3 regions of the Pseudocalidococcus azoricus BACA0444 genome follow, and region 1 is predicted to be linked to each of the others. Evidence: riboswitches for the same ligand, from Rfam matches in the RefSeq annotation. Region 1 holds a riboswitch; each other region holds the start of a gene.
What was found. A riboswitch is a leader RNA that binds a small molecule or an ion and turns the genes downstream of it on or off. The one in region 1 is predicted to bind cobalamin.

Region 1 (4,374 bases):
TGCAACCGCTTTAGGTCAGGCATTCGTTGGTATTGCGATGTGCGATGGGTAGCGCTGGTAGTGATGTGGCGTTAGAAGCAGCAGGTATTGCCTTAATGGCGGATCGTTTGGAGCAGCTAGAACACGCAATTCGTTTGGGTCATCGCTCTCAAGGAGTCGCCAAACAAAACATTATTTTTGCCCTCGGTTTTGTCGTGATTCTGTTGATTGTAAACTTTGCAGATAATATCACCCTACCCTTTGGGGTTTTGGGGCATAAAGGATTGAGTAAATTGCGATTATTGAGAGGCTAATTAATTAATCCCATTGCTGTTTGTAAAAGTAGCCAAACATTCAGAGAAACAATAATGGTCGTAACTGCCCAAGCCAACACTTTCAACCACTTGGGATTGACAAACTCGCCCATCAGGCGGCGATCACTCGTAAACATTACCAATGGAATCACAGCAAAGGAAAGTTGCAGACTTAGTACTACTTGACTGAAAATAAGTAGCTTTCCTGTACTTTGTTCACCAAAAAACACGATTGCAATCAAAGCGGGAATGATAGCTAGCAAGCGAGTAGCTAATCGGCGCAACCAGGATGGTAGCCGGAATCCCAGAAACCCTTCCATTACAATCTGTCCTGCCAACGTCGCTGTTAGGGTTGAACTCTGGCCTGAAGCTAGCAAAGCTAATCCAAAAATGGTACTGGCAGCACTCACGCCTAGCAAAGGAGACAGTAATTTGTAAGCATCCTGAATCTCAGCGACTTCGTGATAACCAGAGAAATGAAAGGTTGCTGCGGCAACGATCAAAATGGCAGAGTTGATGAATAGGGCAAACGAGAGGGCAACTGTCGAATCAATCGTGCCAAACTTGATCGCTTCCCATTTCTTTTCGGGTGTTGGTTGCCAAGCGCGAGTCTGAACGATCGACGAATGCAGATAAAGGTTGTGCGGCATCACCGTTGCGCCCAAAATTCCGACCGCAATATAAAGCATCTCTGGGTTTCGCAAAATCTCCCGATTGGGCAAATAGCCCTGTAAAATTCCGCCAACATCAGGTTGAGAAAACAGAATTTCTGCTCCAAAGCACAGCCCAACAGTTGCCACCAGCATGATGACGAGCACTTCCACATAGCGAAATCCTTTGCCTTGCAGGAATAGCAACACCAGGACATCCAGTGCCGTGATACATACGCCCCATAGTATGGGAATGCCAAACAGCAGTTGTAAGGCGATCGCGCTTCCCAGTAGCTCTGCCAAATCACAGGCGGCGATCGCAATTTCACACAGCACCCAAAGTATGAAACTGACACGGGGGCTGAAATAGTCCCGGCAAGCCTGCGCTAAATCTTTTCCAGTGGCTACCCCTAATCGCACACACAGCGATTGCAGCAGGATCGCCATCACGTTTGAGAGCAAAATCACGCTCAACAGTGTGTATCCAAACCGGGAGCCTCCAGCAATGTCCGTTGCCCAGTTGCCAGGGTCCATGTAGCCTACTGAAATAAGATAACCAGGTCCTGCGAACGCTAGCATCTTGCGCCAAAAGCCTTTGGCATTAGGAATCGCAATGCTGCGGTAAACCTCTGGCAAGCTAGGAGGGTGATTTGGGAGCGCCATTTCTAAAAGTTTTTCATAATTCTTTCATAATTAACCGTATCACCATACGATTAGGCTAGGAAAGCTTTTAAGAAAGTTCATGCTTCCAAGGGGCTATTTCCTCACTTTGCATCAACCTCTTCCTCCTCAGTCAACCTCTGAGCAGAGCAACTCAATTTAAGTAACGGAGTGTACTTTACGCCGTCACGCACCATTCAAGAGTGTAAAGCTTTTCTTTGAAGACCTATGTGCTTCTACAGACTGTGGTATAGTTCTGAGGCTATCGGTTTTAACGGGGAGCAGCCGTTAAGCGTGAGGGGGAAAGTGTAGTGAAAATCTACCGCTGTCTCGCAACTGTAAAGAGAAAAGTGATTCTCTAAGCCAGGATGCCCGCCAATAGCTAAATCCTTCTCGCATCTTCGAGGTATAAGATGACGGCTCAAACGTTCAATTTAGTTCGGCAACAGGCAATTCGGTTTACTCTTTCCATGCCTGTGCAAGCAACACTCTACATTTCGCTGTGCTCATTGGTTCTCTGGACGATCTATTTCACGACTTACCCGGCTGTACACGATCGAGTTCACTCGCTGCGTCACCACACTGCAACCGTGGCTTGTCACTAAATGGCGTCGTTCCTACAGCAATTAACTCTGAACCAAAATGAGAGCAATGAAGTGTTCTATGCTCATTGGGGCAATATGCCTCATGAGCCTGCTTGTTTATGAAGCCATCGGATTTACACAAGCGCCTCAACCAACGGTTCGATTATCAACTGAGCCGTCGCTGGAGGATATTCGTCCTTTTGAAGCAGAAGCCAGCACGAACCAGCTTCCAACTCGATTCACTGTGCAGGCGATCGATGCATCTGGACAACCACTTAAAAACGCTACTGTCCACTTGCAGTTGCTAACGCCTCTGACAACACCTTGGTTTACGACCGACTTTCCGATCGTCGAAGGCACAACCCTACTAGACCTCAAAACGCTTGCTCCTGCTGGAGAAGTGCAATTTCAACAGATGATGCCAACACGGGGAGTTTATCAACTAAAAGCAAGGGTCACTCCACAAGTTGCAAATGCGTTTGCACCATTTGAGCAAACGCTGCCAATCTCTGTGAGTGAAAACGGCGTGAAATATCAGAATTTTGCGATTCTGGCTGCTGTTCTGCTTTTAGCAGGATTGGTAGGGGGATGGGTCATTGGTCAAAGACGGGGCATTCAACCTGGAGAGATTGCCCCAAAACCCGTGCGGCTGTTACTGAGTGCAGCCGTTGTCGTGGCGATCGCAGCACTGCTCTATGTCAATGTGAGTGCTGAAGTGGCACAATCGCACCACTCAATGGCAATGTCCCACCTTACAGAAGTGCCCCCCCCTGCCCCTTACCCCAGCCAACGACAAGAGGATGGATTAAAAGCTCAGCTATCGGGCGATCAGAGGGCTGTAGTTGGAAGGCTGGCAAATTTTCAAGTGAGCATCACTGATGCGAGAACTCAGCAACCTGTTACGGATGTGATGGTCAAAGTCAGAGCGACTCAGATGGAAAATGGCTGGATTTCATTTGCCTACAATGGGACAACTGACTCGACAGGACAATTACGATGGCAGGAGCAGTTTTTTGATGGAGCATCGCATCAGATAGACGTGGAAGTAACACCTCGACCTATTTCAAATCGACAGTTTCGCCCCCTACAGATAGCTCAAACTCTAGAGGTTGAAGGTATAGCTCCACCACTGCACGTCCGGCTAATCAGCTTATGTTACATGACTGGGATTGTCGCGATCGGTTTGTTGTTAGGGTTGCAGCTTCAACAAAGGCGATCCAATCAGGCTGAATAATGCAAGAGGATCAACGTCTATTTCAGCGAACAAGTTCTTGTGCTTCCCAGGAAGATGTATCTTCTAACGATAGAATTAAATTCTAGGCGCATACATCATCACCAATACACCAACCAAGGTGATTGCGGCTCCAAACCAATCCATGCGGTCAGGCATAATCTGATCTACTTTCCATCCAGCCCCAGGTGATAGATAGGATTATAAAAATTCCGCCATAAGCGGCATAGGCTCGTCCAAAGTTGGCAGGTTGAGGCGTTGCTACAAATCCATAAACGGTGAGTAAAAGTGCTCCGGCTAATGCCAACCATCCACTTTTGCCTTCCCGTACCCATAACCAAACTAGGTATCGGCCGCCAATCTCGCATAAGCCCGCCATGATGAAATAAAGCAGCGATCTCAGAATCATCTCTGATATCTCTTTAATCTGGTTCATTCAAATGCGCTGCAACTTCTCGGTACAGATTCATCACATGATGATCTGCAAGGCTATAGTAAACATTCCGTCCGACCCGTTGATACTTGACTAGGCGCTGCGATCGCAAAATTCGTAATTGATGAGAAACCGCCGATTCACTCACTTTCACCGCCGCCGCTAAATCACAGACACAGAGTTCTTGACGGGCTAAGGCTGACATCAACCGTAACCTGCTCGGATCCGCCAGCGCACTGAAAAATTCTGCCATCTGTTGCGCCTGATTTAATGACATCACATCTGGTTGAACCTGCCGAACCTGCTCCAGATGAACGAGGGGCACATCACAACTAGGTACATCTTCGCTTGGGAAGGGTTGTGACTTTGGCAATGATGATTTGCTCATAGAAATTAGAATTAGCTACCAGAGAAAGAGTCGAGGTTGATCCGAGGAAGTAATATTCATTTTAACATCTCTAATATATGAGCATATCTTCAGATATTTTAAGATTAATGCTACAGTTCAGAAAAGTTCTATTTC
Region 2 (4,374 bases), on a different contig from region 1:
TCCACTTGATCGGTTTTATTGAGAATCACCAAATCCGAGCAGGCCAATTGATCTTCAAACAGTTCTCCGAGGGGAGTGTCATGATCCAAGCTCTCATCGGCCTGGCGTTGAGCCTCAATTGCGGCTAAATCTGGGGCAAATTGACCGGCCGCCACCGCCGCACAATCCACAACCGTGACCACACCATCCACCGTTGCCCCCTGCCGAATGTCTGGCCAGCGAAAGGCTGTTACCAGGGGTTTGGGGAGAGCCAGGCCAGAGGTTTCAATCAAAATATGATCGAGTTGATCCCGTCGTTTTAGGAGTTGTAGCATGGTTGGTAAAAATTCTTCCTGAACCGTGCAACACAAGCAGCCATTGGTTAACTCCCAAATTTTGCTGTCTTCACAGGTTTCAGGGGTGCAGGAGCGCAACAAATCCCCATCAATGCCAATTTCCCCAAATTCATTCACTAAGACTGCAATCCGCCGCCCTTGATTGTTTTGGAGAAGATGACGAATTAGGGTTGTTTTACCACTGCCTAAAAAGCCAGTGATGATGGTGACAGGAATTTTACTAGCCATATCGCGGGTGCCCCATGGAAAATTAAATAACGAGCGGTTGAAAGCGTTGGGCTGACCAGATTTCTATGGTTTTGATCGGTCTGAATAGCCTACCTAACGCTGTGGTTTAAGATTTTGCCCTTGATAAGGTTAATGCGGATTTTTATTTTTCACAGGGGATGGAGTAGCATCCGTTCCGGTTTCCTTGCGGCCACGATACCAACCGATGACATAGCCAATAATTCCGGCCCCAATCCCGGCTTGAGTGGCAAACAAAAGGGACTCTATCTCACCACTAGCTGGCTCAAAAATGGGATTAAACCAGGTTTCGTAGTCAGGATGAATCTCATTAATTGCTGCCTCAGCCTGGCCATCTGCACCAGAAAATTCTGCTCCCTTAGCCACCACTAGCGGGACTATGGCCAGGGAAATGACACCCAAAACCAAGATCCAATTAGTCCAAGATGGTTGATTTTTCACCGTTCTTACCTTTCATTGATGATTGTATAAAAGGGTTCTGAATTCTCGTGATCATGCGTCTTTAGTAGTGACAGGAGAAATTGAACCGAGATTGAGTAGATTTAACATCCGTAACTCATCAGGAGAATAGGCCTCGAGCCAGTTCCAAACTAAGACCGTCAACAATCCCTCACTTAGGGCCAAAGGAATTTGGGTAATCATAAAAATCCCCCCAAACTTCAGAAATGAGGCTAAAACCCCACCCACTGGGGCCGGAAATGCTAAGGCTAGTTGCAAGGATGTGACCCCATAGGTTGCCAGATCTGCTAGGGCGGCGGCTAAGAAAATCGCCACTTTCTGCTTGTGGGTTGTTTTGAGAACCAGCCAATAGACTCCATAGGCAACCAATGGGCCAACCACAGCCATCGAAACCGCATTGGCTCCTAGAGTTGTCAAACCACCGTGGGCTAAAAGCAGGGCCTGGAACAGTAAGACCAGTGCACCCAAAACACTCATCACCCAAGGGCCAAACAAAATCGTCCCCAGGCCTGTCCCAGTCGGATGAGAACAACTGCCGGTGACTGAAGGAAGTTTGAGAGCGGACAAGACAAACGTAAAAGCCCCAGCCAACGCCAAAAGCAGCTTTAATTCCGGCTGTTCCTTGACAATGCGGTTTAGAGAGCGGAAGCCAAGCCAAAAACAAGGCAGAAAAACAATCCACCAAAAGACCGCCCACTTCAGGGGTAAGAAGCCTTCCATAATGTGCATGGCATAGGCGGGAGCGGGAGAGGCGATAACCAGATAAAAACTTAACCCAGCTATCATCCCCAGACTTAACCAGCGGGAAATATTCATGTTTGCCTGTACCTCGCAGACGTAACTTTTATTGGTGTTCATCATATCGGCGGGCATTCTGACTGAGAGAACTTAGGTTAGACATTCTCATCACAGTTGCGGGACAGCGGTAGATTGGGCACTACACTTTCCCCCTTGCGTTTGATGGCTGCTCCCCACCAAAACCGATTTCACCACCATATCATCTGGCCGGATTTCCTGAGTAATTGATTGTTCCTCGGCAACTCGCGTCCTCCAGTAAATCCCCACCTTAGTGACCTGATAGGATTGAAGTAATCCAGCCAGTCATTGGCCTGGACTTGAGCGGCAATTTTTGCCTGCCCCTTGTGTACCCGTAGCTCAGCGGATAGAGCACTCGCCTTCTAAGCGATCGGTCGTTGGTTCGATCCCAACCGGGTACGTTCTTGATATACCGTTACTTCAATGCTTGCAACCCTATCTTTGTCGGCCTTCATAGTGTTATTAGCTGTTATAAACTGATAGGAGATGATGCTAAATGATGGCAAATGAGCCAAAAAACGAGCCAAATACGAGCGGTGAATGAGCGGCCGGTGTAGAGTTAAGCGTCCAGGCCAGGGGGGAAGTTTAGCGATTCAGGCGACATATTCGTTGACGTATTTCTAGAGCCACAACTCGGATCATTGGAGCACGCAGGCAATACCCGCCAACGGGATTTTCTCTAAGAGAAAGCGATTAAGCATGGCTGAGATGGCCGGGGCACGAGGTTTCCACTGGGGATTCTCGACAAACTGGCGACCACAATCACGGCATTTATAATTCTGCTTTCCACGACGGGTCGTCCCATTTTTCATGATGTCGTCTGAGCCGCAGGTCGGGCATTGCAGGAAGCGAGGGATGTTAGACATGGAACTGTTAAAGAACTACTGGACTTTTTTTATCTGACCTTTACAAAATGGCACTACTAAATTTGCCCCAAGACCAAGCAGATAAATAATAAAGTTCCGGGTAGAGGGGAACGGGGCAAGTGGATAACCAAAGGACAACAAAAATCACCACAAAACTTGAGCATAGGTAAGGAATTATCGGGATCGTGCAAGAACTGCATCTAATGCCATATTGCCCGGAATTACTGTGCCTTAGTACTGAATTTGTAAAGTCACCGTGGCTTCCACCTGTTGTTCTCCGGCAATGACTGGGGTTGGTGGGGCCGCATCAGCCGTGGTCGCAACACGCATCATCATTGGGTTAGGGGGGGGCATTGGGGGAGTAGCATTGTTAATTTGAATGCCAATAATTTGCTGGGGCTTGAGACCAAGGGTATTCAAAACAACACTGGCCTGGGCCTGGGCATCGAGGGTAGCCCGTTGGAGAGCAACTTTTTGGGCCGCAGAAAACTGGCTATCGGCTAGGATCAGGCTGACATTTTCAATCGTGGTGGCCCCAGCTTTGATGGCTGCATCTAAAATCGTGCCAGTGGATTCAGTGCTAGTGGTAAAGCTGACAGTATTCCGAGCCGTATATCCCCTTAAAATCCGTTGATTGTTGCTGTAGTCGTAGTTGGGGGAAAGATTAATCCCAGTGGTTTGGAGCTTACTAACATTATTGGCTTTCAAAACATTGACAACACTATTCATCCGGCGGGCAACTTCGGCCTGGGCATCGGTGGCGGTTTTAGCCTGAATTTCAACCCCTAATGTCACCTGGGCCTGGGTGGGAGTTACAGCCTCTTTGCCACGGCCTGTCACAGTCAGAGTACGGATCATCTCTTGGGCAAAAGCCACCGGAGTTATTAAACCAATGAAGGCAGCCATAATCGGAATAACCAGTAAGTTCTGGGGCCGAAATCTGGGGGAAAGAGCCTGGGAAGCAGTTTGTTTCATAGATGATGCAGAGTTCTTAAAGGAATTAGCTTCAATGTGCCATATTGCCGACCACACTGTTTACACAGGAAACGCTGTTTGCCGTTGTGGATATGATCGTTCTTGACGGTATGGTGAGATTGGCAGCTTGGGCATTCAGGCATAGATTAAGGGTGCAAGTGACTTCAGCTTTGATTTTTCCAAGTCTATCATTACCTTTAGGGTTCTACCCACTACTAAAAGCATCTATAGCAGTCGGTCTTCATTTGTGAGAATGACTGATCATCAGAAGCCTTGGTAAAGAATCCCCCCTCGTTGAGCCTAGGATAAAACCAAAATTTTGCAGGGATAGATAATCCTGGGCTATTCTTACGAATCATTACTGTTTACTATATCAGACTTTTACTTCACTACCTCAAGTTTGGCAGGATTCCAATATTCGGTTCCACCATCCCGTGATTGTGCAACGCCTAGATTGGTATGCCTTGACGCACCATACAATCAGCCGCAGTCGCACTGGCCACAGATACCTTAACTAAAATGTCCTTGGAACCTGATAATGGCTTTTGAACATCCTCCACTTGCATAACATCCGGGGAACCATATTGCTGACAAACAACCGCTTTCATAGAAAATTATTACCAATCCAGGATTGAACCATTGACCCTCCAGTCATTCTCTCCTGATGCTTGACAAAA
Region 3 (4,374 bases), on a different contig from region 1:
GTGATTCGCGAGCAGGTCAAACTGGGCAATCAGGTGATTATTCAGAATGGAGTCGTAATTGGGGCGGATGGCTATGGGTTTGTCACCTTACCCAATGGACAACATCACAAAATCCCCCAAGTCGGGACGGTGGTGATTGAAGATCAAGTGGAAATTCAAGCCAACACCACCATTGATCGGGCTACCCTTGGGGAAACCCGCCTAGGCAAGGGCACAAAGGTAGATAATCTGGTTCAGATTGCCCATAACTGCACAGTGGGTCAGCATTCACTCTTATGTGGACAGGTTGGCCTGGCGGGTTCAACCCAAGTCGGTAATCATGTAGTTCTGGCAGGACAGGTGGGGGCGGCGGGGCATTTAAGTATTGGGGATGGGACAATGGCTGGGGCCAAAACGGGCATTAATAATTCTCTCCCAGCTGGAAGTCGGGTCAGTGGTTATCCAGCGATGGATCATAAGGTGTGGTTACGCGTGGTCGCTGAACTTAAGCAATTGCCCCAATTAATGAAGCGACTCCGCAAACTCGAAAACCAGCTTTCCCAAGATTGACTCCCATCTGCCTATCCAAAGCACTTGACCAATTCAGAATTACCCCAGGTTTCAACCCACAAGCTAGAAGTGTTGTCTAAGGGTCATTGCTTGAAATAACGTTAGACGGCGGTTTTACTCACCTCTAACCTCCAGGAACAGGAAATATAACTGCAATGACTTGAGAAGCGAAGAAAGCGAGCCCAACACCACAAATCACTAGACCAGCAGAACGCAGCTTGGCTGGAGATTGTAGCTCCGCTTCTCGCCTAAGAATGGTTGCCTTGCCAACCCGGAACGCAAGGAGTGACACAAAAAGTTGAACAACTGTAAAGCCTATGAGATATGCCAGTAAAGGGGTCATCTCCGCACCGAAAATGGACTCACCATAGGCATAACCATGGAATAAACCGGCAACTGCTGACAAACCTGCAATGACACCAGTATTGGGGCTATCCTTTATAACCAACAAAATACCGAATAACAAGATTGATCCAGAGACAAATAGCTCTACCCCCGGAAAATTGATGCCTGCTAGGTGCGCCCCTGTGCCAAGCATCGCTGTTAACACAAACGAAATCGGAATCAAGATTCCTTGCCGTTTGATTGCACCAAGCAAACCAATTGCCACAATAAACGCAAAATGGTCAAGTCCAATCAGGGGATGGGCTATACCAGATATGAAACCCTCGAAGAAGGTGGATGGCATTCTACCCCCCATTCCATGATGGGCAGAAGCAGGAGTTGCTGTCAGCAACAAAACACTTATCAAAACAGCCAATGCGCCTGCTTGTTGGGAAACCTTACTAAAACAGGAAAATCGAAAATCCTTAAACTTATCCATTCTCTGTACCTCGCAGATATAGAAATGAGTTAGATCATCGGCGGGCATCCTGACTCAGAGATTTTCATAATCTCATTACAGTTGCGGGACAGTGTTGGACTCACACCAAACTTTCCCCGTTACCTCTGGCGGCTGAACTCCGGCAGAACCGACTGAATAAACATATCACACCTGAGAAAAAACTTTTCTGGGTTCAAAACTAACTTAATGCTGAGTGTCTCATCAACAATCATCAGTAACGCCTCAACAAAGGACTCAAGCCGTCTAACGACCAAGCTCACCGGACGCAGATAAACTTTAAGACCAAACCGACATACTAAGGCGTTCCGGTGCAGCACCTGGTTGGGCCCGCACTGAGCTGCACCTTAGACACTTTAGCGGCGATTTCTGTCCGGCGAGTCGCGAGATTCAGCAGGTACGTAGGTCAACCTGATCACATCGTCGCCAATCCGGTCATGAGTCGTGAGTTGGAGCGGCGGTCGAGGTCCGGCGAAATATGGTTTACCGTGACCAAGCACGACGGGGTGCAGGTAGATTCGATACTCATCGATCAGGCCAAGTTCGGTGAGGCTGTGCGCCAAGTCCGGGCCAGCAACTTCGATCTCCCCGTCGCGCTCGGCCTTCAACGCGCGGATCGCGCCCTCAAGATCATGCTTAATAAGCATGGCGTTGGGGCCGACCGATTTCAACGAGCGCGAGACGACCCATTTCGGCTGGTTCCGCCACGCCACCGCAAAAGCATATTCCTCTGCATCCCATTCAGGGTGATCGTCGTCCCAGGAACGCATGACCTCATACATTTTGCGACCGTACACACTACCCGCCTGCCCTTGAGCCTCCTCAATGAAGTGGCGGAAGAGCGTGGGGTTTGGTGCAAACTCAATAAAGTCGACGTAGCCGTCCAGGGACTGGTTCATTCCGAACACGAGCTTGGCCATACCCACATCCCTTCTTTGCGCGCTGAACGTGTTCTTTGCGGTCTAACGGCAGTAAGTTTAGCCGCTGCCAAATAACTTGGACACACACAAACTATACTAGTTGCAGTCGGCTACAATACGTTTGTTCTACAGACGGCTCGATTCCTCCAAGCTCTTTCGCTGTCATTTAGAACATCTCTCGATTATCCTAACGAAACATCTTGAACCGCTGTCTGTGAAACTAGTATATCTACAGCAAAAAGCTAGATAACTAAGTCTGAGGTATATTTGTAATTCCTTTTGCCTGAAAATACCCCAAATTTAATCATTATTTAATATTTTACTAGATAATCATCTATATCAGTTGTTTATCAGTTTTTATGAGTATTAACGTCCCACCGCCAAAACTCTTAGTGCAGGCCAGTCATGCTCTGCGAATCAAACATTACTCCTATCAAACTGAGAAGTCCTATATCTACTGGATATGGGAGCCGAGTAGATCACAGCCTTTTTGGCTCACTTAGCGGTTGAGGGTAAAGCCTCCCCTTCTACTCAGAACTAAGCTTTAAGTGGATTATTGTTTATTAATTGAAATGTATTAAATCATAAATTAGAGTTTATATTTATTTACCTAGGAATTAAATACTAACCTACCTGAAACCATTACAGTTAGCAGTTTTTACTGTCTCAGTTTTGATAGAAATGACTCTATTTTGGGGATAACTCTAGATGACATTGGCTTAACATATTGGCCGCAAACTGCCCCATGTAGGCCTGGTTAAAGGGGAAACTTTGGTCGTAGGTTTGGGTTTGACCTAAATCCAGGCAATTTTGGAAATAGGCACTAGCCCCTAGCGGAAACTGTAGGGAGTTGAGGAACAGGCCAGCTAAATAATTCAAGGGTGGGTAGTGCGGATACCAGGCCAGGCCCCGCTGTCCAATCAAGCGGACTGTTTCCCAATCTTCTAGCTCTAATAGTTTGCGCCCGAGACGATATAAAGCTTCTGGCAACGCGGGAAAGTTGGTGATCGGGGCATTATCCAGGAGGTGGGGCAGAATGCGTTCAAAAAGTTCTTCCTGGCAGGCCTGGGCCGCAGCAGGTTGATCCGTAGCTTCATAGAGATCGCTGAGGGCAAAGAGGAGGGTTAAACTCAGGCCAGTGGAGGCCCGAATTGCTTCCAGGATGGGGATATTCCGCGACTTAATTTTGCTCATCATCATATCGGGGCCATAGCCATAATGATCAATCACCAGGCCAGGTAAATGGTCAACCTGGGGAATTTCCGGTCGGAGGGAGACCAGTTGCTCATGGAACGGCTCGGCATAGCGCAAATAAGGCTGATTCCGAAACAGGCGGATAATTCGGAAGGGGGAAAACTGGCTTTGGGTAGCGACTTCTTGACGGGTGAGAGTATAGACTTCAATTTTCGGGTGGGCCTGGAGTCTAGCTCTAAAATCAGGAGTTTCCACCCGTAAGACTTCATCGGCATCGAGGACTAATATCCAAATTCCGTTGGCCTGGTCGAGAGAATAATTCCGGGCGGCTGAAAAATCATTACACCAAGCAAACTCAAACACCTTGGCCCCAAACTCCACCGCAACCTTCAGGGTGTCATCCGTGGAGCCAGTATCCACAATAATCAATTCATCGGCATAGGGCTGCACACTCGCCAAACAGCGTCCCAACTGATGCGCTTCGTTTTTGACAATCATGCAGAGGGATAACAGGGGAGATTTCATAGTTGTGGAAGATTAGTCGGGTAAAGTGTTCGGGCGACAGTAGATAAAGAATCTGACAATGACAGGATTATGGCAGGATTGAATCAGCCGCAGAACCGTATCGGGCATTAATCTTAGTTTTGCCGTGATCATTTATAGCCAATGACTCGTGATTCCGAACCGCCAAAATACGCAGTTGGAGAGCAAGCCCAGCTTTTTTCCCGCCAACAACTCCGAGAAGCTGCCGCAACCTACACTGTTCAACCAGGCCTGGGCCTTTTCCCATCCCAACTCTTGGCCTGGCAGCAAAAAATTTATGACTATCAACAATCCGAAGCAACCCAATCTCCCAGCGCGCAATTGTCA

Region 2: it holds a riboswitch for cobalamin, as region 1 does, so the genes downstream of both, RIF25_RS09525 (energy-coupling factor ABC transporter permease) here and RIF25_RS12965 (hypothetical protein) in region 1, are expected to answer to the same signal.
Region 3: it holds a riboswitch for cobalamin, as region 1 does, so the genes downstream of both, RIF25_RS02735 (HupE/UreJ family protein) here and RIF25_RS12965 (hypothetical protein) in region 1, are expected to answer to the same signal.

What each region holds. Positions count from the first base shown of each region.
Region 1 is NZ_JAVMIP010000015.1:72,768-77,141, reverse strand. Features, by position in the region: partial or broken gene RIF25_RS12975 (heavy metal translocating P-type ATPase) at 1-293, shown strand, start outside; gene RIF25_RS12970 (Nramp family divalent metal transporter) at 290-1,606, opposite strand; cobalamin riboswitch at 1,853-1,997, shown strand; gene RIF25_RS12965 (hypothetical protein) at 2,291-3,421, shown strand; partial or broken gene RIF25_RS12955 (YnfA family protein) at 3,497-3,827, opposite strand; gene RIF25_RS12950 (ArsR/SmtB family transcription factor) at 3,841-4,239, opposite strand.
Region 2 is NZ_JAVMIP010000008.1:77,026-81,399, forward strand. Features, by position in the region: gene cobW (cobalamin biosynthesis protein CobW) at 1-563, opposite strand, end outside; gene RIF25_RS09520 (energy-coupling factor ABC transporter substrate-binding protein) at 693-1,022, opposite strand; gene RIF25_RS09525 (energy-coupling factor ABC transporter permease) at 1,074-1,856, opposite strand; cobalamin riboswitch at 1,888-2,040, opposite strand; tRNA gene RIF25_RS09530 (tRNA-Arg) at 2,185-2,257, shown strand; partial or broken gene RIF25_RS09535 (IS1/IS1595 family N-terminal zinc-binding domain-containing protein) at 2,600-2,722, opposite strand; gene RIF25_RS09540 (SIMPL domain-containing protein) at 2,954-3,697, opposite strand; partial or broken gene RIF25_RS09545 (transposase-like zinc-binding domain-containing protein) at 3,739-3,840, opposite strand; gene RIF25_RS09550 (hypothetical protein) at 4,147-4,305, opposite strand.
Region 3 is NZ_JAVMIP010000002.1:59,035-63,408, reverse strand. Features, by position in the region: gene lpxD (UDP-3-O-(3-hydroxymyristoyl)glucosamine N-acyltransferase) at 1-549, shown strand, start outside; gene RIF25_RS02735 (HupE/UreJ family protein) at 674-1,372, opposite strand; cobalamin riboswitch at 1,395-1,540, opposite strand; gene RIF25_RS02730 (dihydrofolate reductase family protein) at 1,747-2,310, opposite strand; gene RIF25_RS02725 (glycosyltransferase family 2 protein) at 2,998-4,029, opposite strand; gene RIF25_RS02720 (GIY-YIG nuclease family protein) at 4,171-4,374, shown strand, end outside.